DNA from 2 places in the Vibrio ishigakensis genome. Region 1 is predicted to be linked to the other one. Evidence: riboswitches for the same ligand, from Rfam matches in the RefSeq annotation. Region 1 holds a riboswitch; the other holds the start of a gene.

Region 1 (15,076 bases):
GCGAGGTAAGGCTTGCTTTTGCGTTGTATGTTTCGTTTTTCTCGCAGATTTCTTAGCTCTTCTTCAGCATTAAACTTTTCCATGGTTCATCCAGCTCTGTTGTTCGAGACCTCGTAAGAGATACCCCTATGGGTACCGGCTCAGCCTTCGACTTAATGCTTGCCAGCGTGCGAGTGACTTCAGCGTGTTTGACCACTTTTAACCCTTGGTTCGAGCGGTTTCTTCTCGTCTTGTGTGGGACAAGCCCCCCTGTTTTATCTGTTCAGCTCAGAATACTCATGCTTTTCAGCGCCCTATCTCGGTAGGGTTCCGGCCCTATTCTGTGGCTAGACTCGATTTCATCTGTTCGAGGTCAGTCGGTCTCATCTACTTCGGGCGTTTCGGCCTTTACGTGATGAGTCATATCGCTTCACGCTCTTTTATGAGCCCCAATACCTGCCAATGCAGGCGCCGGTTCGGGTTTCCGGACTTTGCAGTGATGCTCACTGTTACTTTGGATATGCCCAAAAGCAGGGGAGGAAAGTAGGGTTGCGCTCCAAAAGCGGAGCTTTTGGTGTGCGCGGCGTTGTCACTGTGGATGTGTGCGCGTCAGCGCTGTGATGCCTTGTGTGGATAGAGGCCTCGCTGTGTCGAAGGTGGTCGACACAGCGAGGCCGATAGGCCGAGAAAAATTTTTGAGCCCATGCACACTTCAGTGTGTATGGGCGAGGAGATTTTAAGACGCGGTTTTACGTTTTAAATTTCGTGAATGACGAAATGTAGGTATGAAGTTCAGCATGATCTGGCACGTTCGATAGAGTAAAAATGCACTTCAACTAGCTCTTGATGTTTGTAATTTGTAATTACTTACAACTCATTTTTAAGAGGTTTTTTCCGCTCTCATATTTGATTTTTCTTAGTAAAGTCAACGGTTTAAATTGTTACATTTCTATCTTTGCGAGTTGAGACGAAGGATAAAAAGTAGCTGCACCGCGCAAGTATGAGTTGGGGTATGTTTTTTGCGAGAGAACAGAGCTCTTTTGTAAAGAGTGAGTTCATTTTTTATCCGAATAAGGAGCATGATTTATGACCCAGAAAGTTAAAATTTTGGACATCGACCGCTTAGTTGTCGCAATCGCAATTTCTCGCAATACTATCAATACCTTGATTGAGAATAAGGCCTTCCCCGCGCCTATTCAGATCCTAGGCAAGGCTAAGCGTTGGGACGTGAAAGAAATTGAGTCCTGGATGCGTGCGAAGATTTTGGAACGCAACCATAGCCCAAAGGAATACTATGATTATCATCGCCCCGAGAACGAAAACAAACTTCTAAGGTTTCACAGCTATGCGACTTTAAAGGCGGAGTTTGGAGTAGCGCGTTCGAGTTTGTACGTCTTAATGCGTGATGGTGGTTTTCCGCATCCTGTTAAACTATCAGCGCGTCGTGTTGGTTGGGTGGAAAGCGAAGTCATTGATTGGTTTGAGGCTCAAAAACTGAAGCGTCAGATGCTATAATATCTGGACAATACTCACGACTAAAAAAGCCGGTTTGCGCCGGTTTTTTTGACCACAGTAGACGCTTGTTTGTGATGCTGATCACATTTGTTAAAAGGATAGGAAATTGGATAGAAAAATCGAATTTCTAAAAAATAACTCATTAAAATCAGAGAGTTAAAAGCGTGCTTGAAAGTTCTCACTCACCGCCACATTCTAAAGGTCTGATTTATCAGGCCTTTTTTTGTTTTTCTTCTCAATAACTCTTCTGATAGAGACAATGTAAGCGACAATACCCGAATGTCCATATTCTTGCTTCATCAGTCATACATCAACTCTTTCGCTTTCTTACCATCAAACTCTTTCAAGAATTTACGAGCCTGATATCGCATTGGCACTATCTTAAGCACCTGCTCGAAGACCGTAATGGCGTAGACCCAGAAGATTGACGCCTTTAGAACGAGTACAGCGAAGGCAAATAATGGCAGGGCTATGATCCAGCGGGTGACAAAGTTGATGTTAAATACTGCAGTGGTTTTGCCTAAGGCTCTAAGAACTTGTCCGTGCACGGTTATATAGCCTTGGATTAATGGCATTAGGATATAGAGCGGGGCTATGGTGGCCAGTGCCTCGTAGGTTTGTTGGGAGTGACCTGGATAGATTTTATCTATGATAAGGCTGAGTCCCAGAGAGGCACAAGAGATGAGCGCCGATACCGCTATGGTAACCTTTATGCTGAGGTTTACATCCGCATCTAGGGTTTCTAGGTTGTTGGAGCCTATGGCCTGAGAGATGGTAATTGCTGAGGATACGGCCCAAGCAACAACGAACTGAGCTAGGGCGGAGAGCCAAGGAGTGACCATGACTACAGCAGCATACACTTCGGTCGGAAGCTGTGTATACAAGAGGTTATACACCGCGAGGCCCATGGCTAGAGCCATCATATTGGCGGCGATGGGGAAGATCTCTTTGAAGTGCAGAGTGACGTTTCGTTTTATCCCATCAAATGCTTTGGAGAAAGAGAGTTGAGAGGTTTTCTGAAATCGTAAGCAAGCGAGCAAGAAGGTCATTCTTAGACCTAGCGCGATTACTGAGCCCAAGGCTGCACCGGAGATGCCTATACCATTGAAGCTGCCAATGCCGTTTATCAGATAGTAAGAAACCACGGCGTTTACTGGCATGGTCAACAGATAACTCAGAAGCGGGATATGTGTCTTACCCATAGCATTGAATAGCGCGATAGAAACCTGAGATATACCCGTTAGTATCAAGGTGTATTTTATCACCGACAGATAGGCATCGATGTCTTGGTATAGGTGTGTATCTTGGCTGAGGAGTTTTATCAGTGGCCACTTTAGTACTGAGATCATTAGGAAGAATAAGATCGCAGCCGACAAGTTGATGATCATTCCAGACAGAAATGATTTTGAAATAAGGTCAGCTTTGCCGGAACCAAAAGCGCGGGATAGAACGTTTTGTGAGCCGTTTGCTAGCGCATTTTGCACCCCAAGTAGTAGCGCGACTATCGTGCTGGCGATACCCATAGCCGCTAGTGAGCCTTCACCAAGGGGAGAGATCAGCAGGGTATCTATCATCAACATGCCTTGCATTAGCAAAGCATTGAGTGCGATAGGCCAGGCCATTTTTATGTTCTTTTTGATGTAGTGACTGTTCTTAAACACGAATATCCTTTTTCATCTGTAAATCAACGAACCTCCATCCCTAGCATCTGATTTTATTGAATAAAATTTCTTCATTCTATAGCCCTTATTCAAAGGCTTGATTGCATTTCTGAAACATATGGCGGCTTAGGTGAAGTTCAAGCTTTGATTGGTCGGGCTTGTATCTTATTGAATTACATGGCTATACTCTGGCTTCATCTTGTCGGAGTGCCTTTTGGCTGAGACCGTTAATTCGGGATCCGTTGAACCTGTCAGGTTAGAACCTGCGAAGGAAACAAGCGAAATTCAGAGAAGTTCAATCTGAATTTCAACCGTTACGTATTTATCGCCCTGGGGCGAGGGGTGCGTTCAACTTTCACATTCTCATTTCTCCAGACAAGCAATTTCATTTCGTTATAAAAGTGAGTTTGCTAATGTCCAATCGTCGCGAAACCCGAGCTAAGGCTCAACAATTTATCGATACCCTAAAACCTCTTCAGCACCCTAATTCAGAGAAGATCTATCTTGAAGGAAGTCGAGTTGATATCAGGGTAGGTATGCGCCAAATCCATCAAACCGATACCTTGGTTGGTGGCACTAAAGATGCTCCAATCTTTGAGTCCAATGCGCCTTTGAAAGTGTATGACTGCGCGGGTGCGTATTCCGATCCTAGTGCGGATATTGATGTTCGAAAGGGGCTAGAAAAGCTTCGCTCCAACTGGATTTTGGAGCGAGAAGATACCGAGCAACTGGTACAGGCGAGCTCTGGATTTACCCAGCAGAGGCTTGCTGATGATGGCTTGGATCATCTTAGATTTGAGGCACTTGAGCCCCCACGCAGGGCAAAAGAGGGTATGCGTGTTACTCAGATGCATTATGCCCGCCAAGGCATTATTACCCCGGAAATGGAATACATTGCTCTTCGAGAAAACATGGCTCGCGCTGAGGTCACTGATCCTGTGCTTACCCAAAAAGCACCCGGTGAGAGCTTTGGCGCCGTAATAGGTGAGCCGATCACACCAGAATTTGTGCGCGAGGAAGTAGCTCGAGGGCGCGCAATTATTCCGCTAAATATCAATCACCCCGAGGCGGAGCCAATGATCATCGGCCGAAACTTCTTGGTGAAGGTGAATGCCAATATAGGTAACTCTGCGGTGACCTCTTCTATCGAAGAAGAAGTGGAGAAATTGGTGTGGTCTACCCGCTGGGGTGCAGATACGGTCATGGACCTCTCCACCGGTCGCTACATCCACGAAACTCGTGAGTGGATCATTCGTAATTCTCCGGTGCCTATCGGTACGGTTCCTATCTATCAGGCGTTAGAGAAGGTAAACGGCATAGCCGAAGATCTGAGCTGGGAGATCTTCCGTGACACCTTGATTGAGCAAGCCGAGCAGGGGGTGGACTACTTTACTATCCATGCCGGCGTGTTGCTTCGTTTCGTACCTATGACGGCTAAACGCCTGACAGGCATAGTCTCTCGTGGTGGCTCTATCATGGCGAAATGGTGTTTGTCTCATCATAAAGAGAACTTCCTGTATGAGCACTTTGAGGAGATCTGTGAGATCTGCGCTGCCTATGATGTATCACTTTCGCTGGGTGATGGTATGAGGCCAGGCTCTATTGCGGATGCCAACGATGAAGCGCAATTTGCGGAGCTCGAGACTCTCGGAGCGCTTGTAAAGATCGCATGGCAATACGATGTGCAGACCATCATCGAAGGTCCGGGGCATATTCCAATGAATCTTATCAAAGAGAATATGGATAAGCAGCTTGAGCATTGTGATGAGGCGCCTTTCTATACCCTAGGCCCGCAAACCACAGATATTGCCCCAGGCTATGATCACTTCACCTCAGGAATAGGGGCCGCCATGATTGCTTGGTATGGATGCGCCATGCTTTGCTATGTAACCCCGAAAGAGCACTTGGGGTTACCCAATAAAGAAGATGTAAAGCAAGGTCTTATTGCATATAAGATTGCCGCTCACGCCGGTGACGTGGCAAAAGGCCATCCAAGTGCGCAGATGCGTGACAATGCCTTATCAAAGGCACGTTTCGAGTTTCGCTGGGAGGACCAGTACAACCTTGGATTAGACCCAGATACAGCAAGAACCTATCACGACGAGTCCTTGCCTCAAGAGTCAGCTAAGGTCGCACATTTCTGCTCTATGTGTGGTCCTAAATTTTGCTCAATGAAGATCACTCAAGAGGTGCGCGAGTTTGCGGCCAAAAACGAGGCGCAGACTATCGAGCTCGAATCAGCTGAACAAGGTATGGCTAAGATGTCTGCTGAGTTTAAGGCGAAGGGTGCTGCTATCTATCATGAGACCTCTGACTAGGGTTCAAAATAGAGCCTAGTTAGCACTGGGTAATGGTCGGAGCCTTGGATTTCTCTGAGGCTTCTTCTTTCACAGATAGCGCTGTCTGTATCCCCTTGATACCAGAGGTGGTCGATGGCGCTAGCCATTAGAGGTACATCCAAGCCCAGTATGTCGAACGCCGCCCAACTGAGTACTGGTTCGTTCTCATATTGAGGGAACAGGGCTTCATAGCGAGGCGTGGTGGATGAGAGATTAAAGTCCCCCATGATGAGGTTGTGCTTAGTGGCTGAGAGAGCGGCAAACTCTTGAATAGTGGCTATCATGCTATTTCTTTGGTACCACAAAATTTCCGTGCGTGGTGAGGGTGGGTGAGCAAAGTAGGTAGCTATGTCTAGTCCTATTCTTGGCTGCCAAACTCCTCGAATGAGTTTGCCACCGTAGGGCGCTTCATACAGGTTAAGTCCGTAAAGCAACTCTTGGCTTAGGATCAATTGGTTCGATGGATAGCCAACCTTAGGTTGTCCGCCAAAGCGATATGGATACAAGTTAGAGAGCTTATCAAATTGCTCGCCATGCTCAGGGGAGACTTCCTGCATTACCACTAAGTCTGGTTGTTCTTTTTCCAGATAGTCGATGAACTGCGTGAGGTTTTGATTCTCAAATGCGAGGTTGTACTGGACTATGGTAAGGGCGTCACCACACTCTTGGGCAATAAGGGCTTTTTCTGGCGGGGCAAAGGCGTAAAAGAGCCCACCTGTGACTAGCGCGATTATGCCAAGCAGGTGTAGCCTGATGATAAAAGAGAGTGCGGCAATGACGAGGTAGAGATAGAAAAACAGCCCCGGTAGAGAGAGCAGGTTCTCAGTCCACCAGTTATTGTTGTACACCCAGCATCCAGCCCACACTAAGGTGAGCAGCACGAATCCTGTGGCTAGCAACTTCTCAACCATTCCTTTGGCTTTGATAGGGTGCTTCCTTTCCTCTTATCGTTTGATAACAGTATAAGCCACACTTGGGAAACTGCCTTACATTCAATGGCTTGCTCCCCATTTATGTTCGCTTTAAACTCTCACTCAAATTACTAGCAGAGAACAAACGTGGCTAAACGCACTCCCATCGTCGAAATGACCTCCTATGGTATCTACTCCCACTGGGATGCCGACTCCAAAGACCTTCCAAGAATCAAAGAATTCACTACCACTGTAGTGGCGGACGAAGAGGTTGAATTTGGCTTTATTGTGAACATCAAAAAGGCCAAGGGCGTACTGCTTAATTACTGCATCTATCACCCTGGCATTATTAACAAGAAAGGTAAGGTGCTAGCCCCGTTTGATGGAGACATCTATGTGCGCAGCAATGACTGGAACTTCTATCTTGGGGATACTATTCAGTTGATGCATCCAATCGATGGCCTGGAGAGTAACCTTGGGGAATGGCGCATGGTGCTGGAGATGAACGGCAAGGTTGTCGCTGAGAAAACCTTTAAGGTCGTTGGGCGAGATGAGGCGCAGTTTTGGAAGAATCGTGGCTACTAGGGTCTGTTGACCTATTTCACCCGAAGCAGTCGATAGGTAATGTCTTTAAGCTCAAAGTCCATGGTTTGCGAGCGATTCATCTTTTCTACTCGAGCTAGCATAGATTCATCGAAACCTTTGCGTTTCATCCACGACAGGGGCTCGCTGAAGCTGTCTTCATTTACAATATAAGACTCGCCTTTGCCCTTGCCTGCTTGTACGCTCACCACCCAGACGCGAGAACCAAAATCCATGACTTCGGTGAAAAAGGATTTGAGTTGCTTGAGTTTTGACATGTTGAACCTATAGAAAAAATGCGAGCTGATGCTCTTATATTTTCTGACCAGGGTCAACTGTAAAACGCCCCAGTGTGGGGCGTTATCTTGGCTTACTTACCTTGTTCGTTTCGGATATACATGATGGCTATCATGCTAAAGGCGATGAATTGCCATAGGTATTTACCATCGCTTGCGCCTGCGAGTGTTTGAGTGAACACCATGCAACCGGCCACAAAAATTGAAGCAAACGCGCCGCGAAGTAGCCAAGGGCGCTCTTTCTCTGCCATAAACTCGCCCGCTAGCACAGAGCGAATAATCAGAATGAAAGGCAGGCATTGCAGCAGGATCAAAATAGGGAACATAAAGTCGAAGGTAGGACTTAGTACTGCATGCGCAACCTGACTCTTGTCCCAAGTGCCTACGATATAGCCTTTCCAGCCCGCCCAGGTATCACCTTGATATGCCGTTTCCGGGGTAATAATGCCTAGGGTTACACCCATTACCTTGTCGATAAAGCCGTTCTTAAACCAGAAGATAAAAAAGAAAATTTGGATTGGGATGATCTGAAAGGCGAGCTTTTTAATCATGTTTTGTGCCTCTAAAAGGGTTAATTGAAACTGGGCACAGTGTGCAATCTTCAATGTGTAACTCTTTTGAGGCAAGGCAAAGGTTTACCCATGCAAACCTTTTTCAAACCCTTTTAGCTTTTTTTATTTCAATGCTGAAAGCACAAACAGCCCGTCCAATGGTTTGTTTGCCATAGATTGAAAGCGTTTGTGATAATAATCCGCACCCTTGTCGTTTTGGGTCTTTTGGTCAACCTTGTACAGCAGGTAAAAACCTAAGGCGCTAGGTGCGGTTTCTACCGCATAACTCAGGTAGGGGTAGGCTTGGTCATATTGCTGGTTGATGATAAGCGCCAAGCCTAATGAGAGATTGCTGATATCGCATCTTGGATCTTGCTCGAATGCCTCTTTTGCAAACATGAGTGCCTCGGCTTTAGTGCTTTCATCTTGACGCTTGAGGTATTCCACAGAGCTTGAATAAGAGAGCAGGGCGTCCACCAAATAATTATCTCTGCCTTGTTGGTGGATCTCATCGAGCTCAGCCGTGATCGAATCAAGCTCATCACTGCCACTGTAGAGGCTTTCAATCCCTTCAGAGATCACCTGCCAATCATCGAAATTGTTCACCGAGGTCACTTGATGATTACTTGGCTGATATTGCCAGTCATCATGATTTATCTCGGTTTTAAGTTCGGTGGCGAGATCGCCTATTGCGGTGAAGTAGTCATCTAGGGTAAAGGTCTTTTCTAGCTTGATGGCTTGTCCTTCACCCTCATCCAGAAACAGAGTGAGCTTGTAGCTGTTTCCTTGCTCGGTAAGGCTTCCTCTAAGCTGATCTGCATCGCTATTGAGCCTATGCCTATAAACATCTATGCCCTTGGAATTAAGCCCGTAGAAAAGGTAATTCTCAATGCTGTCTGATAGGTCGCTGTCTTGTTCACTCTCCAGCGTGAACGGGTGAATAACCAGCTTGGTCACTTCATTGATGCGCTGGCTTGGTGCTGAGTGAGAGAAAAAATGAATTCCGCTTAAAGTGGCGCATCCAATCAAGGCAACACCTGCGCCCCACTTCCAATACTGCTTGATCTTAGCTCCGAGAGTGGGCTGGCCAATCTTGCTTTGCGTGACCTCAATATCTAGCAAATAACCCTGCTTGGGAATGGTTTTGATGATGTGATAGGGCCTAGCGTTATCGTCCAGATGCCCTCTTAATGCGCTGATGACCTGACGAACCAGATTGTCGGATACGTGCGAGCGCTGCCAAACCTTTTGCACGATATCCTCAAGGCTGACTACCTGTGCTCGATGTTCTATCAAATGGACTAGAAGCCGAGATTGTAGTGGCTCGAGGTGTATCGCAACATCGTGAATCAAGAGCTGATTCATGTCTGGCTCGAAATGAATATCTGTTTGGGCGTGCAGTGTGTAGCGCAAGACGGTAGTAATTGAAATTATTGGATATTTGCAGTCTACAGCAGCTATGTTGCATAAGGATTGCTGTCATCTTTGTTTTCGCTTTTCACTATAAGCCACTAGTAAATCTTCATCGGTTCACTAGTAAATCTACCAGTAACGAAAGCCTGTGCCCTCTGCCATGTTTTGGTTAGGTATTTCTTTTTAAAATTAGACTCTAGGGTGAAGATTCAATTTTACGGTGACAGAAAGCTATTTGAGGCGTTAGAGGCCAGCCTAAAGTCTGAGCTATCTCAGGTTAATTTTGTGTATTCAAGCGAGGGTAAAGAGCCAGCATTGGAAGAAGGGGATGTGCTGGTTCTTGATTGTGCTTATTACAAAAGAGTGTTGGATTCGGGACTGCATCATGCCAGTAAGGTATTCGTGATTGGCCCTTACCTTGATCACTACGACATGAGTGCATTTAGTAATGAAGGCAGATGGCTGTATCTACCTCTTTCTCAGCTTGAATCTCGATTACTGCCTGCACTAAAACGATTCTTTGATCAGCACTGAGCCTGAAAACCCAGTCCAGAGCAGGCCGATAGTCTATTCGCTTATTAAAGCACCTGCTTTTTCTCAATCTTATTTCACATCGTCATCGCAAAATCGTATTCTGCTATCTTTCGATTTTTGAGCGCGATTGCTGAATTTGAGTGGGACGGTAATGGATAGAAAACTAAGAGATAAACTGTACGTGGGTATTGCACTGATTGTGTTTGGCCTGTTCGTTACCATGAGCGGACAAGGTAAGGCAAATCACTCTTACTCCGTCGATACTGCATCCATTAACGCTGGTGATGTCCCAATTACTCTGCTTTTTAAACACTTTGCTAACTGTGAGGCGTCTTCTTCTCTAGAAGTAGCCTGTGCTCGAGGTGTCAGTGACTATCAGCTAAATGCTCCGGATTCGGTGTCACTGATTGCCCTATCACTCGATAACGAAAATGATCGACTGGTCTTTAGAAAAGACCAAAACGACAACTGGAGAATGGTTACGGTAATTGATGAATTTTCCACTTCATTACAGCGGCACATGCTAGCGAGTGGTGTAGGAGATAAAGTGTTGGGCTCTCTTCTAACGGTGAATGCAGAAAATTATGCCATTACCTATCTCAATGGTGAGGGCAACCTGGTTAACGCTATAGGTGCTAGTAACTTAGAGTCAGTGAAATCTACTTTGTCGAAGGCCGGATCTCAGGCTAAAACATACAGGATTGTCATGTATGTAGGTATCACAATGATGCTGATAGGTGGACTGGCAATTATCTGGGTGATGCGTAAGAAAGCTCAGAAGATCAAGAAAGGCTAGTGCATTGGTCAAGCAGCGAATTGATGACTTAAAAGGGTAAGGTGGGCCTGTTGTTGTGCTTCGCCTTACGCGAAACTGAACAGGTCGCCTTCAATAACATTTCTGAGCATCTTGCGCGAGACAACGTTTTCTTTTTCGTCAACCAAGTCCACTCGATAGATTAAATCTCCATGGTCTACATACTCTGTGCTCATCTGTGAGAACAGGTTAGAGCACTTGGCGTAAGTACCTTTAATGCTCTCGCACGTCGTGAAATGACCACTAGGTTTTTGAACTGAAAGTACAATCGAGGCTGAGTTCATATTTCTGCCGCTCCACTTCTTACCATGTAGATAATTTACGCTGGCAGAGCGACTAAGATAACTCGGGAAATTACTAGTGGCTTTTAGAAAACTTGCTAGTCCAAATAAAGAAGTCGCACTCCTAGGTGCGACTTAAAAGGGTTAGGCGGTTGCTATGGCTTTCATTCTTCGGTTGTTATGTAACAAGAACATTAGGCCGATAACGGGAATGATGATGGCAAAGTAGGGCAATGACTGAGTGCTAAACGCTCGGGCGTCGATAACGCTACTGCCTATCATGCCGCCGATGGCGTTGGCTAGGTTGAAAGCTGAGATATTCGCGGTTGCTGCCAGCTCCTGTCCTTCTCCACCATGGGTCATAACCCTTAGTTGCATTGCAGGTACTTTGGCAAAAGAGACCACACCGAAGATAAAGGCGAGCACGATAAAGGCAGTGGTATTGCTGGCAAAGCTGCCTAGAGCAATCAGCACAACGATTGTTGCAACAAGCCAAAGGGTGAGTGATTTACTGAGATTCATATCCGCGCTTTTCCCGCCTAGGTGGTTACCAATTACCAGACCTGCACCAACTAGAATAAGTAGCCAGGTGACATTGTCACGTTGCATATGAGCCACGTTTTCAGCGATAGGTGAAATGTAGCCGTAGAAAGCCATGAAGCCGGACCATCCCAATACTGTGATAACAAGACCAGAGAGTAGGGCAGGGTTTTTAAATGCGCCCACTTGCTTACTAAGAGGAGTCGCCTCCGCTTGCGGCTTGATCTTGATAACAAAGGCAATCAATACCGTTGCCAGTACTCCAAGTACGGCAACCGCCCAGAAGGTTGTGTTCCAGCCAAACTCATTGCCAATCCAAGTGCCAGCAGGTACGCCAAGCACGTTCGCTAGAGTAAGGCCTGCAAACATCTGACCTACCGCGCGACCTGCCATTTTTTCTGATACCAGCTGGGTTGCCACTACCGCGCCGATGCCATAGAAAGGACCTTGTGTAAGACCAGACAACACGCGACTTAGCAGCAATAGATGGTAAGAGTGGGTGGTCGCAGAGATAAGATTGCCCAGAATAAATAGCCCAAGTAGAGAAAGTAGCGCTTTACGCTTGTCTACCTTAGATAGCGCCAGCATCAAAATCGGACCGCCGACAACGATGGCCAACGCATAGGCGGTAATAAGGTTGCCCGCCTGTCCTTCGGTGATGTGCAGAGATTCTGATACCTGGGTCAAAATACCAGCGATAACAAATTCAGCGGTGCCAATAGCGAACGCCGAAAGGGTAAGTAGCCAAACTGAAAGTGGCATTTTTTCATTGTGTGCATTTTTCATCATATGCTCCTTACAGCAGTGCGCCGCCATTGATATCGATAACTGAACCTGTGATTACAGGATTCTCTATTGCCAGCAGATAGCCGCCTACCAGATCATCTGCAGTGGCGACTTTGCCTAAAGGCAGAGACTTAGATGCGTTTTCGAACATGGCTTGGCGAGAATCTTCACTCATGCCTGAATAGGCTTCTGTTTGAGTAAGGCCGGGGCTGACTACGTTAACTCGGATTGGAGCTAACTCTTTTGCCAGTACCTTTGCACTTGCTTCGAGGGCAGCATTGGCGGCGGTTTTTACTAAGGTATTTGCCACCGGTTTTCGAGACAGCATGCCAGAGGTAAGGGTAATTGAGCCTTTTAGGTAAGGGATAGCTTGCTGAACTAGGCGCATGCTTCCCCAGAATTTGGTATCGAAGGCATCTGCTGCCTCGACAAGGTCTAGCTCTTTAACCCCACCGCTCGGGGCATAAGAGCCAGCGGTGATAATGAGGTGGTCGAACTCTCCCGCGTTTTTGAAGAAGTTCTGAATAGATTGATTGTCTTGAATATTTAGACCAGCTCGACGACTGCCGACGATGACTTCATGACCTTGTTTTTCGAGGGTATCTGCTAGTGCTTTGCCGATGCCGGATGTGCCGCCGACGACAATAAATTTGTTCATGTTCCGCTCCAACTGTTTGGTATGGAGCAGATAATACTGCTTGTTATTATTTTAATAATTAGCAAAAATTTGAATTAACTATTCAATAATTTTTAATAATGGTATGAGTATGGATAAGCTTCAGGATATGCGAATGTTTGTCGCTATTGTGGACAACTTAAGCTTGGTAGGAGCCGCGAATCAATTGGGCTTGTCGGCAGCAACAGTGACCACACGACTGAAGGCTATCGAGCAGCGCTACGGGGTAAAACTATTGCAACGTACCACGCGCCATATCTCATTGACCGACTCTGGTGCTGAGTATTATCGTCAGTGTCAGCAGATACTAGAGCAGGTAGCTGAGCTTGAGAATGTGCTCACTCATCAGTCGGATGATGTGCGAGGTACGATTAAGATCAGCGCGCCCAAGGATGTGGCCAAACAGATATTATTGCCACTTTTATCCGAGTTCTGCACTCTCTATCCAAATGTAACCCCACAGCTCAACTTCCATGACCACCTGTTTAATGTCACCGAGGCGGGTATGGATCTGATTATCCGCTATGGGGATCTGCCGGACAGTTCTCTTATTAGTCGCAAGTTAGCAAAGAGTCATCGCTTACTGGTGGCATCTCCTGATTATCTGAAAAATTATGCACCCTTACGCTCGCCGAGTGAGCTTAAAGACCACCGCTGTTTGGTAATGATGCGAAACAACGAAGCACTGAGAAACTGGCACTTTAAAGATAAGCAGGATCAATATTCCATTACGGTAGAACCAGCCATGCTCTCCGATGATGGTGAGGTGATTCGCTACTGGGCAAGCCAGGGGCAGGGTATAGCGCTTAAGTCTAATCTGGATGTAAAGCAAGACTTGGCCAATGGGATATTAGTGCCAGTTTTACAAGGGTTTAAGGTGAACTTTAATCATCTAAACCTAGACAGTGCGGATTTGAACCTTATCTATGCCAGCCGTTTGCATCAGCCAAAGCGCATCAGCTTATTGATTGATTTCTTGGTTCAGGCGTTTGAGAAGCGATATGGCTGACCAATATTATAAAGTTCATAAATGAGCTATTGTTCACACTTGTATTTCAAATAGTTACATTTTGCTCACATTTATAGTTTGCAAAAATGGACGCCTTTAAACACATCAGTATTCTCGTATCTTGAATAACTAGCTACGCATGCAGGCTCGATTGCATACGTATTTATATCAAGGAGAAGATAGTGTTAAAACGTAAATTTCTTGGGGCAGTGTTGGCTATGCTGCCGTTTGTTGCGAGCGCAGCAAACTACTCAATCGGTACTGGCGGTCAAAGCGGTATCTACTATCCATTTGGTGGTGCTCTGGCAAAGGTATGGAGTGAGCATGTGCCGGATGTAAACGCAAAAGCTGAGGTAACAGCAGCTTCTGTTGAAAATACCATCAAAGTGGTTCGCGGTGACATGATTGCTGGTATTGCAATGGGCAACGTAGTGCTGGATGCTTATAAAGGTGAAGGCAAATTCCCTAAAAAGATGCCAGTGAAAACCCTTTTCGCACTGTATCCAAACCTAGTGCATACATTGACTTTAGATAACTCAGGCATCAACTCTCTAGCAGACCTTAAAGGTAAGCGCGTTTCTCTTGGCGCACCAGGAAGCGGTACTGCGGTAACTTCAGCAGCACTGCTTGAGTCTATCGGTATCGATGTGAAGAACGACATCAAAGCGGTTTACCTAAACTACTCTGAAACCACAAATGCGCTAGCGAACGGGCAGGTTGATGCTGGTTTTATCGTTGGTGGTCAAGGTGTTGGCGCAGTAACTCAGGTTGCCCTGACTCATAAGATCAAGGTGCTTTCTATCTCAGATGCTGAGAGCAAGGCATTCATTGAGCAGAACCCAGCGTACAGCTCTTATGACATCCCAGCGAACGTTTACAACAACGTAGGTGAAGTATCGACTTTGAGCGTATGGAACGTACTTGTGGTTAACGCGAACATGGATGAAGAGATGGCGTTTAACCTAACCAAGGCGGCATACGAGAACATGGAAGAGGTTCGCAAGGTCGTTAAGATGGCTGAGATGACTACTCCAGCAAACGCTGAGCGTCTGCAAGGTGTGCCTCTACACGAAGGTGCGAAGAAATATCTAGACTCTGTTGCACAATAATTTAGCTCTACTAAAGCAAGGCTCTAACTAGAGTCTTGCTTTTTCTGTATTAAAACCCAACCAGCCAGAGTGAACTATAT
Region 2 (16,843 bases), on a different replicon from region 1:
AGGGCATATCAGGTATCTAAGAGATTCATTATCCAAAATAGCCAAATTGATTAAATTAGCGCGCTCTTAAGATCACACTTTTTCTGAAAGTGGCGCGTAATGGTAATTTTTTCTGTAACAGCCTGTGTATGATGTGCATCACAAAAATTATATGAAACGTGATCTGTGTTCGGTTTGTGTCAGGGGTAATGATGATTAGTTTTGCAAAAAATATGGTTGTGATAGCACTGCTGGTGATGTGCGGTGTTGCGGAAGCGAACGTGCACCAGTGGGATCAGACTACTTATCAAACCTACACGGACAAAACACACGTTAAATTTAAGGTAATCAATAAGTTTCCTCAGACGGCAGCTTACTACGTCAGAATCGATGAGAAGCGATTCCCTCAAAAACTTATTCTAGAAAGAAACGAGAGCAAAGAGCTGGATATTACCGTTGATACACCGGCTGGAAGGACCTCAACGAAACTGGTCTGCACACTAGCTATCGTAGATGGACCTAACGATTACGAAGTGTGTACTCGTTTGAAGTTTAAACGTTATTAATTATGAAAAAGCTTACTTTATTGTTAGGGCTACTATCTCCGTTCGCCTTTGCAAACCCAATTCCAAGTATCTCTAACCCGTCTGGTACAGACCGAGTCAGAACGTCTGCGGGCGCTTCATGTGAGCAAGCGGTGTCGACGGGTAAAACATTCCAGGTTGGCACTTATGGTGCAACTGGAAATGAAGACAGTGACAACTATTACAACAATTATTATTACCAGAACCAAGATGAAGCAGGTATTTATGCTGCGTTAACTATTCAATTTGGTGGTGAAGACAGAGTTGATTGCACAAAGCTCTATGAATTTGAGCTTCGTCAACGTTCAAGAGAAGAAGAAATAGCTCAGGCAGAGCATGAACTGAAACTCTTACAAATAGAAGCGGAGAAATACCGCCTATTAAAAATGAAACAAGCGAGTACTACTTTCTCAGAATAATAATGGGAAATTCGCTTTATTTTAAATTGCTTAATATTTTGAGCTAAAAGGAAACGAAAATGAAAAAACAACTGCTAGCTGTTGCAGTAGCATCTCTAGTGTCTGTACCGGTACTAGCTGATGGTGATTTGACTGGCTCGGGAGTACTTATCTGGACAGGCTCTATCGATTCTGCCTGCGGTTGGTCTAGTAATGAGGCTAATCCTGGTGACCTTGGTTTTGGTGATTGGGGCTCAAAGCCTGCTTCTGTTATGTTTATCAATAATAGTGATGAAGATGAGTCTTCTATGTCTTATGAGATTACTCACTTGAGTGAGGGTCTTGTAGAAGAGGATGTGAGAATTAGGCTAGGGTCGTCAGGTGCATCCACTCAAGAAAATGAAGACTTTGAGGATGTGCAGCCAGGTCTTCTTCAATTCTATGCCAAAATGACTGGCTCTCAGTACGATTACCCTGTTAATCCAAATCATCGAGTTGAAGCAACGTTCACGATTGTATGTGATGACGATTAATAATATCTAAGCATAGATTATATTTATAATTAAAGATTAGAGCTTGATTTAGCATGAAAAAAACTTATTTTTTATTAACTGCATGTTTATTATCAAATCATTCCTTCGCAGAAGGAATGGTAAAAGAACAAGCAGCACAATTAGAAGAGTTTTGTCACCAAGGCGCAGAATATCATGAGCGTCGTGTGTTTGATGCTATTTCAAGCTCTGAATATATAGCATGGGACGAAATTAGTTTGGTCGATACATCGAGCAGACTAAACTATACCGAGACTATTCTTGATGAAGAACACGATAAAATAATTACCTGTGACATGGTAATAAACTATATCTACGATGATAAAGAAATAGCTCTAAATACCTCTTTTCAAGTATTGATGAAAGAAAAGCAGACCGTCTCTAACACTCAGATCACTGATGAAGCAGTAACTGATTTTATTGTTCGTGTGATGGTCAACTAATGTCTCGCCTGATCTTTATTTTTATCAATATCCTGTTGTTGCAAGATGCTAATGCGGATGCTCAGATTCAGCCGGTGCCACCAAGGCCACGTCCAACGGTTGGAATGTGTCATTTAGAGGTTTTATCAAGCAATGGCATGATCTCTTTTGGCAACAATTATCAAGAAACGGCTAATACGTTTCGGCTTCATGTAGACGATAGAAAGCGTCGTATAAAGTTGAAACTTGAAGATATAGAAGTAAACGAAGTAGCAGTGCGCCGAGGCTTGCAGGCCATTCATTTTCAAGTTGATGCGCCTGATAGGTATGAAGGTAGCGCTAACTATTGGCGACGTGGCATTGAGTTATCTATCGATGAACTTTCGAGAGATAAAGAAATCGAGATTCAGACTCGGATCGCAGTACCGAAGATGAAATTGAAAGCTGGAGACTATGAAGTTCGTACTCGCTGGCAAATCGAATGTTACTAGCTAATCTAAGTTAATGGCCCACGCTGACGTTGGACATTTCTTTGTAACTAAAAAGTTAATTTCTGGCTAGGCACGCTTTCATCTCTACTGAGTCAAATACCGCTCATATCCCACCTATTTCTGCCACTTTTAGATTGTTACTGAACCTGCGAATTCTAGTCTCAGTTTTTGGGCAAATGTTGAATTCTCAGGAAGCAACTAAAGCCATGAATATCAATAGCTTGCATTAATGAGAACCATTATCCTTTAGTGGTAGATATAAAGTGTAACAAGTTGTATCTGTAGCACGCCATTTGCTTTGTATTTCGGTGCTTTATCGATGGGTACGTCACACCGTAAATTTTCCTGCGCATCTGTATTGATCTCGATCATGTTAACAATTAGGTAAAAATCGGATAGTTCGCTCATAAATAAAGAGGTCTACTCAATGAGCATTGTCGATAAAGTAAAAGCCTATTCTGTTAGCCGTAGGAACTTCGTTAAGGGTTCTGCTGCTATCACTGGTGCTGCTGCAGCCAGCGCACTTACCATCCCCGTTCAAGCGAGTCCAAAAGCTCAAGTTACCAATAGCGATGAAACCATCAGTTTTAGCGCATGTCTTGTGAACTGCGGCAGTCGCTGTCCGTTCAAGGTACATGTGAAGGATGGGGTAGCAGTTAAAATCTCACCTGAAGATGGTGTGGATGAAGCTATCTTCGGTCAGCATCAGATCCGTCCGTGTCTTCGCGGTCGTGCTGCACGTTTTCGTACCTACAACCCTGATCGCTTGAAATACCCAATGAAACGCGTGGGTAAGCGTGGCGAGGGTAAGTTCAAGCGGATCAGCTGGGATGAAGCAACCACCATAGTGGCTAAAGAGCTTCGTCGCATTATAGATACCTATGGTAACGAAGCGATCTATTATCAATATGGTTCTGGTACAACGGGTGCAAACCTGCAAGGCCGCAATACTTGTCGCCGCTTGCTAAACCTAGCAGGTGGTTATCTCAATGCTCACAACACCTATTCTGAAGGCCAACTGAACGTTATCCAACCTTACGTATTTGGTAAAGCGGGTAACATCTATGGTACTGAGCAGCAGACGCTATTCTCTGAGATCAAAAACTCTGATCTGGTTGTGATGTTCGGTCAAAACTTGGCTGAGACTCGCATGTCTGGCGGTGGTCAGATTGCTGAAATCTATGATGCGATTGAGCAGAGCAAGCCAAAGGTTATCTTGATTGACCCGCGCCGTACTGACAGCGTGACCGCGTTCGATGCGGAATGGCTACCAATCCGTCCAGGCACTGACGCAGCTCTTATTGCAGCTATCGGCCATACCTTGATCAAAGAAGATTTGGTCGATGAAGAGATGATCAACCGCTATGCGGTGGGTTGGGATGAAAATACGCTGCCTGAAAGCGCACCAGAAAACAGCTCTTACAAGTCTTACATCCTAGGTTTGGGTGAAGATAGCGTTGAGAAAACCCCTGAGTGGGCAAGCCAGCTAACCGGCATTCCGGCGGTGCGTATTAAGCAATTGGCTCGTGAGATTGCAGGTGCAAACGCTGCGTGGATTTCACAAGGTTGGGGTGTACAGCGCACACAGCAGGGTGAGCAAGCTGCGCGCTCTATTCTTATGCTTCCAGTGATGACGGGTCAGTTTGGCCGTCCTGGTACTAACGTGGGAACCTGGGGTGGTAGCGTACCTTACCCAGTATCGGGCCTGTCTATCGGTAACCCTATTAAGGCGTCAATTCCATGCTTTATGTGGACCGATGCCATTACTCGTGGCACAGAGATGACTGCACAAGCAGACTTCGTTAAGGGTACAGATCGTCTACCTACGAATATCAAGATGCTGTGGAACTACGCCAGTAACGTGACCAACAACCAGCACTCAGACCTGAATAAGGTGCATGAGATCATGCAAGATGAGTCTCTGGTTGAGTTCAACCTGGTATGGGATAACCACATGACGGCATCAGCGCGTTATGCGGATCTACTGCTTCCTGACGTAGCAACCCTAGAGTCTGATGATCTTATCAACAACTCCTATCAGTCTGGCGCTTATCACTACATCGTTCGCCTGCAAAAAGCGATTGAGCCTATGTGGGAAAACCGCCCAACGTATGATGTGTTAGCTGAGATTGCTGACAAGATGGGTATCAAAGACCAGTTTACAGAGGGTCGCACCTACCAAGAGTGGATTGAGCACGCTTACAACGAAACTCGTAAAGGCAATCCATCACTACCACCGTTTGAACAAACGGACGGTATGGGCATCATCGACCGTCGTTTGGCCGATAGCAGTAAACACATTGCACTGAAAGACTTCCGTGATAACCCAGAAGCGAACCCTCTAGGCACCCCGTCAGGCAAGATTGAGATCTACTCTGAGGCACTGGCGCAGCTGGCGAAAGAGCGCCCAGTTCTGGAAGGTGACAAGATCTGCGCTATCCCTGAATACGTGCCAAGCGTTGAAGGCTTTGAGGTTTCTCGCACCGGTGAGTTCCCGCTACAGATGACGGGCTTCCACGTTAAAGGCCACGTTCACTCAACCTATACCTCGGTGGCACAGCTTCAAGAAGCGGCGCCGGATATGATTTGGATGAACGACTTAGATGCGGCTAAACGTGGCATCAAGAATGGCGATTTAGTAGAAGTGTTCAATGCTCGTGGCCGCCTGCGTATTGCCGCTAAGGTTACCCCTCGAATCATCCCGGGTACCGTGGCAATGCCAGAAGGTGGTTGGGCGATGACCAACAAAGAGGGTGTGGATATCGGTGGTTGTATCAACCGCTTGACCACTATCCGTCCAACAGCTCTGGCTAAGGGTAACCCGCAACACACCAACTTGGTTGAAATCAAGCGAGTCTAAGGAGACATTAAATGAAACAATACGGTTTTTTCGTAGACTCCGCCAAGTGCACAGGTTGTAAAACCTGCCAAGTGAGTTGTAAAGATGAAAAAGATACCAATCTGGGTCCTAAGTTCCGTCGAGTGTATGAGTACGGTGGCGGTATCTGGAAGCAAGATGGCGATACTTGGACACAAGACGTGTTCAACTACTACCTATCTATCGCATGTAACCACTGTAGCGATCCAACCTGTGTGAAGGGCTGTCCAACGGGCGCTATGCACAAGCGTAAAGAAGATGGTCTAGTGGTTGTTGACCAAAGCACCTGTGTAGGTTGTCGCTATTGTGAAATGCGTTGTCCTTATGGCGCGCCGCAATTTGACGAAGAAAAGAAAGTCATGTCGAAGTGTGACGGTTGCTATGAACGCGTAGCCCAAGGCATGAAGCCAGTGTGTGTTGGTTCTTGTCCGCAGCGTGCATTGGACTTTGATGAGATCCATATCTTGCGCGAGAAATACGGCACTCAGTCAGCTGTAGCGCCTTTGGCGGATCCAAGCTACACCAATCCAAACCTAGTCGTTCGTCCGCACTCAGACTGGCGTCCAACAGGCGATGAGACTGGTAGCGTTCTAAACCCAATGGAGGTATAAGTCATGCATGAATTACCACTGGTATTCTTTACCGTATTTGGTCAAACCTCTGTTGGTCTGTTTGCACTGGCTTTGATTGCTAAAGAGCTTGGCAAGATTGATGCAAATACGCTGAAAAAGGCCAACTTAGTTGCGGCTATTCTGATCTTTGTAGGCTCGGCGATTGGTGGTCTGCATATGGGACAACCTCTAAGAGCGCTTAACCTAATCTACGGCTTGGGCCGCTCACCTATGAGTAATGAGATTATTCTAAGTGGTCTGTTTATGGGTCTAGCGGGTGCAACGGTTGTGCTTACCCATCTTGGACGTGAAGCACTGGCTCGTGTTGCAAACGTGGCGACAGTATTGGCTGGCTTGGCATTCGCTTGGTCCATCCCTCAGGTATACCAGCTTGAAACCGTAGCGCCTTGGAATACAGTACACACCTCGCTACAAATGTGGATGACGGTTGTGGTCGCAGGTAGTGCGTTAGCAGTAGCCTTTGGCTCTGGACGAATTGCACTCTTTACCCTAATTGTGGGCGCTTTGGTGTCTGTAGCGGCTAAGCCCGATTACGTTGGATTTGTGGTAGAGCAAGCACCAGCATTGGCATCAGGCCAATATATGCTGTGGGCATTCCAAGTTCTGGCTATCGTGATTGCTTTGGTCGCAGGCATCTTCTGCGTGACTAAGCAGGATGCACCAAAGGCATTGATGGCCGGTGCGGCGGTATTAGTTATTGCTGGTGAGCTTGTTGGTCGCGTGGCATTCTACAATCTGTGGCAAATCCCTATGTAACCTCTGGGTTCAGCTACAAGGATGATGATTAAAAGAGGGACGTTGAGCCCTCTTTTTTATTTGGAAAAAAGCATGATTACTATGATTCCTAGAGTACTAGGTTACCTGTTTTACTATTCGCCAACTAAAGATGGTTATAGCGAAGCGCTAAATCTGTTACCAAACCTGCCTCAGGCTCTCGATGAAGATAACCAAGGCGCGGCATCGGCTCTGGTAAGTCAGATAAACGTGAATGAAAATAGAGACGAGCTTGAACAGCGTTACAATCAGTTGTTTGTTGGTTTGGGTGAACTGACTGCGCCGCCTTGGGGCTCTGTGTATTTGGACTCTGAGGGTATAGTCATGGGCGAGTCGACCGTAGACTTTCGGCAGTTTCTCGCCATCAATGGTATTGAACTGACCACGGAGATGAATGAACCTGAAGATCAATTCGGTTTGATGCTGATGACCTTTGCACAGCTTATGGAGTTAGAATCTTATGAGGCCGCCGCCGAGTTACTTCAAGTGCACCTGCTTCCTTGGGCTCCTAGGTATCTGGAGCTTTTGATTGCTGAAAACGATTCTTTCTATAGTCAGCTTGCACAGCTAGCGGATATCTATCTGAATGAATTGAAAGAGGCGTTTGAGATTGTGCCAGTCGCACGACCACTGTTTCGATAGGAAAGAAGATGACTCACAGCGAAAAAGATGAACGCTATTACCGCGCAGTGTTAGAACACAAGTCTGTCAGTCGGCGCGGACTGTTTCGCGGTTTGTTTTCTGGCGTAAACGCGACCACTAAGCAAGCTAAGACCCAGGATCAGATACGCTCTGTACCTAGGCCACCAGGCTCTGCTGAGGAGTCTATCTTTGCAAGGCTGTGCAGTGAGGATTGCAACCAGTGCGAGCAGGTTTGTCCTCAGCAGGTTATCTCTATGGTTGGTGGATTTCCGGAGCTATCACTGGATTACAATAGCTGCAGTGAGTGCGGTGAATGTGCTCGCGCTTGCCCGACATTGGCTATCTCCGCTCACTCTATCGGCACCGGAGCTATAGCTAGTATTTCGAGTAATTGTTTACGTCGAATGAGCCCAAGCTGCGAAGAGTGCGTACAGGTGTGTTCGCATGATGCTCTTTCTCTACTTAACAAAGGCGTTGAGGTAAACTCCGACTCCTGCAGTGGCTGTGGCCAGTGCCGTGAGGCTTGTCCTGCAATGGCCATCGATATGGTAATGAAAGGCTAAACTTATAAAAAAACAAACCTAGGAAATGAAAATGATTAACATGGATGTCTCTGAAAAACTGGTTATTCACACCGCAAGCGAGGACTGGCAAGCCAGCCCAGCCAAAGGTGTGTGGCGAAAGCCTCTAGAGAGGGAAGCTGCCGAGACAGGTTTGGTGACGTCTATTGTGAAGTATGAAGCTGGCTCAAGGTTCTCGGAGCACAGCCATCCGCTTGGAGAAGAGATCTTCGTTCTTGAAGGGGTGTTTTCCGATGAAGATGGTGACTATCCAGCAGGCACTTATATTCGTAACCATCCTGGTAGCAAACACTCGCCGTTTAGTGAGCAGGGTTGCACCTTGTTCGTAAAACTCAATCAGTTTGATAAAAAGGACCAGACCACAGTTCGTGTGGACACGCTTAACACTCCTTGGCAACCGGGCATTGGTGGACTAGAGGTGATGCCGCTTCATGGCTTTGAAGAAGAAAACGTTGCCTTGGTCAAATGGCCACAAGGGGAGCGCTTTCAGCCTCATTCTCATTTTGGAGGTGAGGAAATACTGGTTCTTAGTGGTGAGTTTCAAGATGAATACGGGCAGTATCCACAATACTCTTGGCTACGTAGCCCTCACATGAGCAAACATTTCCCATTTGTGGAACAAGAGACCATTATCTACGTGAAAACTGGCCATTTATTGCGTCGCGCCTGAGTTTTACCTAATTATTGTTTCACAACAAATGTTTGTTTGTTAGTATCCGGTCAATCGTATTAGTCGGGGAGCCTTTAGGGCTGAGATCGTTGAATTAAGTAAGCGAACCCGTTGAACCTGATTCAGCTAGCACTGACGTAGGGAACTAGTCGCCACACAAGCTATAGATCTATCTCTTCCAGCTACATAGGCTTTGGTTTCGCACGTCTGTCTGAATTGGGTATCCAATTAAACAGAAGGAACGCGCCTGTGTCTCAAAATCAAATCGCGAATGTACTGACTATTGCTGGCTCTGACAGCGGTGGTGGTGCAGGTATTCAAGCCGATATCAAAGCTATCTCAGCAACGGGCAGTTTTGCTTGCTCAGTGTTAACCGCACTGACCGCTCAGAATACTCAAGGCGTTACCGGTATCTATCCTGTTTCACCAGAATTTATCGAGCAGCAGCTTGATGCAGTGTTCTCCGATATCGACATTTCAGCGGTTAAAATTGGCATGCTGGCTGAAACCTCAGTCATTGAATCTGTGGTGAAAAAGCTTAAGCAATATCAGCCTAAGTTCCTTGTTGTCGACCCAGTAATGGTCGCGACCAGTGGCGACTTGCTTTTACAATCTTCGGCCATTCAAACCCTAAAAACCGAGCTTCTCCCTTTGGCTGATGTGATCACGCCAAACCTTCCAGAAGCTGCGACTCTGCTTGGCACACAAGTGCCAACTACGGAAGCAGAAATGAATGCCATGATTGATGGTCTGCGCGAGCTGGGCTGTAAGGCGGTTCTACTAAAAGGTGGTCATCTAGAATCTGAAGCTGACAGTACTGATCTGCTAATTACTAAAGACGCGGTCGAGCGCTTTACGGTTAAGCGTGTGGATACACAAAACACACATGGCACTGGCTGCACCTTATCTTCGGCAATTGCTTCTTACCTGACACAATCTGAATCTCTAACTGAGGCGGTAGCTAAAGGTAAAGACTACATCTCACAGGCTATTGCGCACGCCGATGAGCTCAACGTAGGTAAAGGTCACGGCCCTGTACATCACTTCTACAAGCTAAACAAATAATGCCAACCAGCATCTCTATTTCAAAGGGGCGTTTGCAGTTTAACGATGCAGAAACGCCTCTTTTTGAGCAGCTTAATCTGGATATAGAAGCTAACTCTTGGGTCACTGTCTTAGGGCAAAGCGGCTGTGGCAAAACCACTTTGCTCAGACTCATGGCCGGACTGTTGTCTGAGTCTGCGCAGTGGCAAGGTGATATTCACTTTGGTCAAGGAGAGCTCAGTGACAACATCGCTTATATGGCGCAACAAGACCTGTTGATGCCTTGGCTGACGGTGCTGCAAAACGTCTGTTTTAGTGACCGTTTTGGTGATAGTAAATCTGTTGATATCCAAACCAGAGAGCATGAAGCTAAAGCACTTCTCGCTCAGGTAGGTTTGGCAGGCAAAGAGTCTTACTATCCGAGACAGCTTTCCGGTGGCATGAAGCAGCGGGTAGCCCTCGCTCGTACCCTAATGCAAGACATGCCAGTAGTATTGATGGATGAGCCTTTCTCAGCGCTCGATGCTGTAAACCGCTATAAACTGCAGAATCTTGCGGCTGAGATGCTAAAGGATAAAACCGTCGTTCTGATCACCCATGACCCTCAAGAAGCCCTTCGCCTAAGTGACGCGGTTTACTTAATGGAGTCGACACCAGTGAAAATGACTCAGATCCCAGTGCCAGAGTCTAAAACGCCACGTGCTCTAGATGCTCAGATGGCAGAGATTCAGCAAAGCATTATTGAAAAGTTGGGGGCTGAACATGAGTAATTTGGCTCAGCAAGACTTGTCTAAGCGTCTGAAAAACCAGTCATCACATGTGGTGAGACTGCTTATCTCTTGTGTTGTGGTTCTGGGTTTGTGGCAAGCGGTGGTGGTGCTGTTTGAATTGCCTAGTTTCATTTTGCCAGAACCCTTAGCGGTAATGGATAGGTTGCACACTCGTTGGGACGTACTTTGGCATCACACCTTTATTACCTCACAAGAGATAGTGCTGGGCTTGTTCCTCGGCTTGTCGATGGGGCTTTTATTTGCGCTTCAAATGCTGCTGTTCGAGCCCCTACGTCGATGGCTACTGCCGATACTGATTGCATCACAAGCGATACCGGTTTTTGCAATAGCACCAATCTTAATGCTTTGGTTTGGCTATGGCATTGCCTCGAAAGTGGTGATGGCTGCGCTCATCATCTTTTTCCCTGTAACCACCTGCTGTTACGACGGCCTGAGAAATACACCTCGCGGCTATTTGGACCTTGCGAAAACCATGGGCGCGACCCGTTGGCAGATGCTGACGCAAGTAAGATTGCCAGCTGCCATGCCAGCCCTTGCTTCCGGTATTCGCGTAGCTGTTGTTGTGGCTCCAATCGGCGCTGTGGTAGGTGAGTGGGTTGGCTCAAGCGCAGGACTTGGTTATCTGATGCTACAAGCTAACGCACGCATGATGATTGATGAGATGTTTGCTGCGCTGTTTGTACTGGCGCTTATCTCGGTCACCCTTTATTTCATAACCGATAAGCTATTAAACAAGTTTATCCCTTGGCAATTTGATTAGGGCTATTAGTCCTTATTACTCACGGAAGACACTTTGAAACTACTCAAATCACTATTCGCCACTGCTTTGCTGATGCTAAGTGGTCAAGCACTGGCACAAGAAAAAACTCTTACCTTAATGTTGGATTGGTTTGTAAACCCAAACCACGGCCCAATTATCATTGCTCAAGAAAAAGGCTTTTTTGCCGAGCAAGGACTTAAAGTTGAGATACAAGAGCCTGCAGACCCAAGCGTGCCTTCAAAGTTGGTAGCTGCAGGGCGTGTGGATATGGCTATCTCTTATCAGCCTAATTTCATTATTGATGTGGAAGCAGGTTTGCCTTTGGTTTGGACAGGCACCTTGCTCGCAACGCCGCTTAATACCTTATCTGTACTTGATAACGGCAAGATCAAAACCCTCTCGGACCTGAAAGGAAAAACCGTTGGCGTAGCCGTTTCTGGAAGTGATGAGAAGATCATCAGTAAGATGCTGCAAAGCGAAGGCATTAAGTTTAGCGACGTTAAGATAGTAAACGTTGGTTGGGCACTGTCTACCTCTCTAGCATCAGGTCGAGTTGATGCGATCTGGGGTGGTATGCGTAACTTTGAGTCTCATCAGCTTGAGCTAGAGGGCTTCAAAGCTAAATCCTTCTTCCCTGAAGAGCATGGCATCCCACCTTATGATGAGCTGATGTATGTGGCGAACGCTAAAAACCACGATGCGGATGCGATAGCCCGCTTCAATAAGGCACTTGAGCTTGCCACCCATTACATCATCAATCACCCAGAGGCAGCTTGGAAAGAGTTTGTTGCTTACAACCCAGATACTCTAAATAACGAGCTGAACCATAGAGCTTGGAATGACACGCTTACGCGTTTTGCACTGCGTCCGTCGGCTGAAAACGTGGAACGTTATGATGATTACGCCAAGTTTATGCATGAGCTTGGCATCATCAAAACCGTTCCAAACAAAGACATCTACTTTATTCACTAAAAGCATGCTTTACCCTTGAGTGAGGGTAAAAAGGAAGAATCATGAAAAAAACACTACTTGGCTTGGCCGCAACCTGCGCGCTTGCCATCAGTCCAGCGACTTTCGCTAAAGACAACAAGCTTACCTTGATGCTGGATTGGTTTGTAAACCCGAACCACGGTCCTATTGTTATCGCTCAGGAGAAAGGTCTGTTTGAGCAGCAAGGTATTGAGGTAGAGATCCAAGAGCCAGCTGACCCGAGTGTTCCAGCAAAGCTGGTAGCGGCAAACAAGATTGATATGGCTGTATCTTATCAGCCAACTCTAACCATAGATGTTGCGGCAGGTCTGCCACTGATTCGTAGCGGCACGCTTATCTCAACGCCCCTAAATACCTTGATGGTGCTGGATAACGGTAAGATCAATTCTCTTGCTGACCTGAAAGGCAAAAAGATCGGTATTGCCATTGCGGGTAACGAAGAGGCTACTATTGGTACCATGTTGGGTAGCGAAGGCGTGGACTTTAAAGACGTGCAGATCATCAATGTAGGCTGGGCTCTTTCTTCTTCTCTAGCGTCTGGCAAAGTCGATGCCATCTGGGGTGGTTTACGTAACTTTGAAACCAATCAGCTAGCAATCGAGGGCTATAAAGCGAAAGCCTTCTTCCCAGAAGAGCACGGTGTGCCCGCTTATGACGAGCTAGTGTTTGTGGCGAATGCTAATAGTTACGACACGGAAAAGATCAAGAAGTTTAACCGCGCTATTGAGCTGGCGACCCAATATATCGTTAACCACCCAGACAAGGCGTGGAAAGAGTTTGTTGCTTATAACCCAGATACCCTTAACAACGACCTTAACCGCCGCGCTTGGGAAGATACCCTAACTCGTTTTGCACTTCGTCCTGCAGCGGTTGATCACCAACGCTACGACGATTACGCCGAGTTCATGCATAAGAATAAGATCATCAACAGCGTACCAAACAGCGAAAAATACGTACCTTCTCTATAAATCGGAGTCATCATGAAAGTATCTCAACTTATCGAAGCGTGTCGCGAAGAGTGGCAAGGCTATATCGAGCACAGCTTCGTTCATCAACTGGCCGATGGCTCATTAAAACATGAAGCATTCTTGCACTATCTAAAACAAGACTTCTTGTTTTTGAAGCACTATACCCGAGCGTATGCACTGGCTATCTATAAAGCGAAGAGCTTAGAGCAAATGCGAAATGCACTGCCGAGCCTGCACAATTTGCTCGACTCAGAGATCGGTCACCACGTTGAATATTGTGAGAAGTGGGGCGTAAGTGAAGCCGAGATGGAAGCCGAGACCGAAGACTTCGGCACTGTGGCTTACACTCGCTATGTACTAGATACCGGCAGTCAGGGTGATTTAGTTGATCTCTACGTTGCTTTAGCGCCTTGTGCTATCGGCTATGGCGAGATCGGTGCTAACCTTGCCAAGCGAGATTCAACTGTTCAAGAAGGCAACCCATATCAAAGCTGGCTAACCATGTACGCCTCAGAGGAGTTCCAAGAGGGCGTGGTGAAGTGCATAGAGAACCTAGACAACCTTCTTGTTGATATCGAACCAGACAGTGCTCGCGCCAAAGAGCTAATCGAAGTATTCCGCACCGCAACACGCATGGAAATTGCGTTTTGGGAGCAAGGCCTAAACGCCGCCAAATAAGGATAAAAAATGGAAACCTCACATATTATCGAATCCCTAAAAACACTGCGTGAGAATAAGCCGCTGGTTGTTAATGTGACCAACTATGTGGTGATGAATAACACGGCTAACGCACTGCTGGCGGTGGGTGCATCACCTATTATGGCGCACTCTTCTCGTGAAATGGCAGAGATGATGAGCTTTGCTGGCGCACTTGTGATCAACATTGGCACCTTAGATAGTCAGTGGGTACCGCGCATGATGTTTGCGGTTGAGCAAGCGAATATTAACTGTAAGCCTGTGGTACTAGACCCTGTAGGTTGCGGCGCCAGTACACTGCGTACCGAAGTTTCTCGTCAGATTGCAGAGCAGGCTGAGACTCTAATCATTCGTGGCAATGCTTCAGAAGTGATTGCCCTTGCCGGTGAACAAGCACAGTCTAAGGGCGTAGATGCCTTGGACAGCAGTGATTCAGCAGTAGCTGCAGCTCAATACTTGGTCAATGAGTATGGCGCTTCGGTAGTTATCTCTGGTGCTGCGGACTATGTAGTAAGTAAAGAGGGCGTAGTGAAGCTAGAAAATGGCAGTGAGATGATGCCTTATGTTACTGGCATGGGCTGCTCACACACGGCGATTACCGGCGCCTTTGCTGCCATAGGCGAGCTAACAGGCGTTGCTGCAACGGCTATCCTGGGTGTTGCTGGCGAGATTGCTACTGAGAAATCAGCAGGCCCAGGTAGCCTACAAATGAATCTGCTAGATACCCTGTATGAACTGGATGAAGCGACTATCGCTAAGCGTCTTAAGATCAGCAAAGCATAATCGAGGCATGTAATATGAACCCTTATGAACTCTACTTTGTTACCGATGAACACCAAGAGCTAAGTGCCCTCTGCAAAGTGGTTGAACAAGCCATCGAAGGCGGCGTAAGCATGGTACAGGTTCGCGAAAAGCATGGCGATGTTCGCGCCTTTATTGAGCGAGCGCGCGCAGTAAAAACGGTAATGCAAGGCAGTAATGTGCCTTTGATCATCAACGATCGCGTAGATGTAGCACTTGCTGTCGATGCATGTGGTGTTCATTTGGGTCAGTCAGATATGCCCGTTGCCGATGCAAGACGCCTGATAGGCAAGGATAAAATACTAGGTCTATCGGTTGAGAGTGAAGCGCAGCTCATTGAAACGCAGAGCTTTGATGTGGACTACCTTGGAGTGAGCGCTATCTTTGCTACTCCAACTAAAACCAATACCCTTAAGCACTGGGGAGTTGAAGGTCTGCGCAAAGCGGTTGAAACCTCGAATAAGCCGCTGGTGGCGATCGGTGGTATCAATACCTCTAATATCGAGCTTGTTTCTGCAACGGGTGTTCATGGTATCGCGTTGGTTTCAGCAATTTCGGCAGCAGAAGATCCAAAGCTTGCGTCTGAAGAGCTTCTTAAGCTTATGCGTTTAGCCTGATTCGATTGATATTAGAAAGCCTACCGCTATTACTAGGGGTAGGCTTTTTTCGTTTCAGTGGTTAGTTTTCACACAGCTTGGGTTTTGTGATGAGCTTACTCACGCCGTACCACACTAACGGCAGAGCCATAATAAAGGCCATTACTTGTAGCGAGCCCATAGGGAGCAGATTCACTAGTCCAACTAGCGTTGACGCTCCAGCCATTTGAAAGAAACCAAGTAGAGACGCCGCTGTACCTGCGCGTTCTGAGAATGGCGCTAGGGCTGAGCTGCTACAGATAGCTAGGGTAAAACAAAAGCCGGTACTTGCGATAAACACAGGACCCATAAATGCAAATGGGTGATGCACATTTTGCAGTGCCACAATAAGGATGGCTGCGGTGGTACACATTGCAATCGCAAGCTTCAAAGAGTTCGACTGACCGATACGGTTAATCACAATTGGAGCAACGAAAGAGGCCAGAATATTGATAATGGCGTTGCTACCAAACCACAGAGAGAATGCGGTTGGGCTCATGCCTAGCTCTACCATTAGGCGTACCGGTGCAACACTGACAAAGGCGATGATGATAGCCATAGCCAGCATTACAAGACCTGCGTTGAAACGGAATGTAGAGTTCTGCAAGATCGGTTTGTACTGCTCCCAGTTAATAAGCTTGTCACTAGCAATAGTATTCGATGGTCGTGTTTCAGGAAGCTTAAGGGTGGCAATGAAGGTCACCAATAGGGCATAACCTGCCATAAAATAGAAGGTCGCTCGCCAGCTCCAGGTTTCGCTCAGCCAGCCACCCACAAGAGGAGCAAGGGCCGGGATAACGCAGATAACACCATTGATATAGCTATAGATAGACGCTGTTTTTTCCGTGCTATAGCTGTCGCGCACGCCTGACATTACGCCTACCGAAACAGCGCAGGTTCCTAGACCTTGAAGTACACGCGCGAACCACAAAATTTCAATTTGAAGCGCTAATGAGCCAACCACAGAACCTAGAATGTATAGCGCAAGGCCGCTTAGAATAAGTGGTTTGCGTCCGTATCGGTCTGCTAAAGGTCCCGCAAGAAGTTGTCCTAAACCAAGCGCAGCTAGAAATATAGTGATGGTGATCTGAATATTCGCCATCGGAGTGCTTAGGTTTTCTGCCATTTGAGGAAGTGCTGGCAGATAGATATCGATGCCCATTGGGCTAACTACGATAAGCAATAAAAATAGATAAAGTGGGGCTTTGCGGCTCATTATTTTTCTCAAGGTGTTGCTAATGGAAAGGATAGTAACAGCGTTGAATTATGAGAAATATTGAATTATTGTCATTCCATAATTTCTATTTTGGAATATCTGGTGAAGCTAGACCATATCGACCTTAATTTGCTTCGTTTGATGCTGATCTTGCTTGAAGATGGCAGTGTAAGCCGAGCGGCAACACGGCTAAATCTCAGTCAATCTGCAGTGAGTAAACAACTGACTCGCTTGAGGGAGCAACTGGGTGAGGTATTGGAAGACCCTTTGTTTATCCGAACCGGTAGGGGGTTAACGCCAACGGCTAGGGCGGCCAAGTTAGAAAAACCACTGCGTCAGT

The links. A riboswitch is a leader RNA that binds a small molecule or an ion and turns the genes downstream of it on or off. The one in region 1 is predicted to bind thiamine pyrophosphate.
Positions count from the first base shown of each region.
Region 2: it holds a riboswitch for thiamine pyrophosphate, as region 1 does, so the genes downstream of both, thiD (bifunctional hydroxymethylpyrimidine kinase/phosphomethylpyrimidine kinase) here and thiC (phosphomethylpyrimidine synthase ThiC) in region 1, are expected to answer to the same signal.

Region 1 covers NZ_AP024881.1:1,773,312-1,788,387, reverse strand. The annotation lists gene Pcarn_RS08080 (helix-turn-helix transcriptional regulator) at 1,066-1,494, shown strand; gene Pcarn_RS08075 (MATE family efflux transporter) at 1,794-3,116, opposite strand; TPP riboswitch at 3,349-3,446, shown strand; gene thiC (phosphomethylpyrimidine synthase ThiC) at 3,569-5,473, shown strand; gene Pcarn_RS08065 (endonuclease/exonuclease/phosphatase family protein) at 5,470-6,405, opposite strand; gene Pcarn_RS08060 (DUF3859 domain-containing protein) at 6,553-6,990, shown strand; gene Pcarn_RS08055 (hypothetical protein) at 7,002-7,265, opposite strand; gene Pcarn_RS08050 (hypothetical protein) at 7,358-7,834, opposite strand; gene Pcarn_RS08045 (transcriptional regulator) at 7,958-9,199, opposite strand; gene Pcarn_RS08040 (hypothetical protein) at 9,449-9,781, shown strand; gene Pcarn_RS08035 (hypothetical protein) at 9,933-10,577, shown strand; gene Pcarn_RS08030 (hypothetical protein) at 10,643-10,879, opposite strand; gene Pcarn_RS08025 (MFS transporter) at 11,021-12,202, opposite strand; gene Pcarn_RS08020 (SDR family oxidoreductase) at 12,213-12,860, opposite strand; gene Pcarn_RS08015 (LysR family transcriptional regulator) at 12,970-13,887, shown strand; gene Pcarn_RS08010 (TAXI family TRAP transporter solute-binding subunit) at 14,070-14,996, shown strand; gene Pcarn_RS08005 (TRAP transporter permease) at 15,075-15,076, shown strand, end outside.
Region 2 covers NZ_AP024882.1:1,653,515-1,670,357, reverse strand. The annotation lists gene Pcarn_RS21515 (hypothetical protein) at 192-545, shown strand; gene Pcarn_RS21510 (hypothetical protein) at 548-982, shown strand; gene Pcarn_RS21505 (hypothetical protein) at 1,042-1,494, shown strand; gene Pcarn_RS21500 (hypothetical protein) at 1,548-1,955, shown strand; gene Pcarn_RS21495 (hypothetical protein) at 1,955-2,425, shown strand; gene Pcarn_RS21490 (DMSO/selenate family reductase complex A subunit) at 2,853-5,285, shown strand; gene Pcarn_RS21485 (DMSO/selenate family reductase complex B subunit) at 5,297-5,914, shown strand; gene Pcarn_RS21480 (dimethyl sulfoxide reductase anchor subunit family protein) at 5,918-6,691, shown strand; gene Pcarn_RS21475 (molecular chaperone TorD family protein) at 6,764-7,351, shown strand; gene Pcarn_RS21470 (4Fe-4S binding protein) at 7,360-7,914, shown strand; gene Pcarn_RS21465 (cupin domain-containing protein) at 7,946-8,602, shown strand; TPP riboswitch at 8,657-8,763, shown strand; gene thiD (bifunctional hydroxymethylpyrimidine kinase/phosphomethylpyrimidine kinase) at 8,852-9,667, shown strand; gene Pcarn_RS21455 (ABC transporter ATP-binding protein) at 9,667-10,416, shown strand; gene Pcarn_RS21450 (ABC transporter permease) at 10,409-11,197, shown strand; gene Pcarn_RS21445 (ABC transporter substrate-binding protein) at 11,231-12,169, shown strand; gene Pcarn_RS21440 (ABC transporter substrate-binding protein) at 12,211-13,155, shown strand; gene tenA (thiaminase II) at 13,168-13,833, shown strand; gene thiM (hydroxyethylthiazole kinase) at 13,843-14,634, shown strand; gene thiE (thiamine phosphate synthase) at 14,649-15,269, shown strand; gene Pcarn_RS21420 (multidrug effflux MFS transporter) at 15,331-16,503, opposite strand; gene Pcarn_RS21415 (LysR family transcriptional regulator) at 16,606-16,843, shown strand, end outside.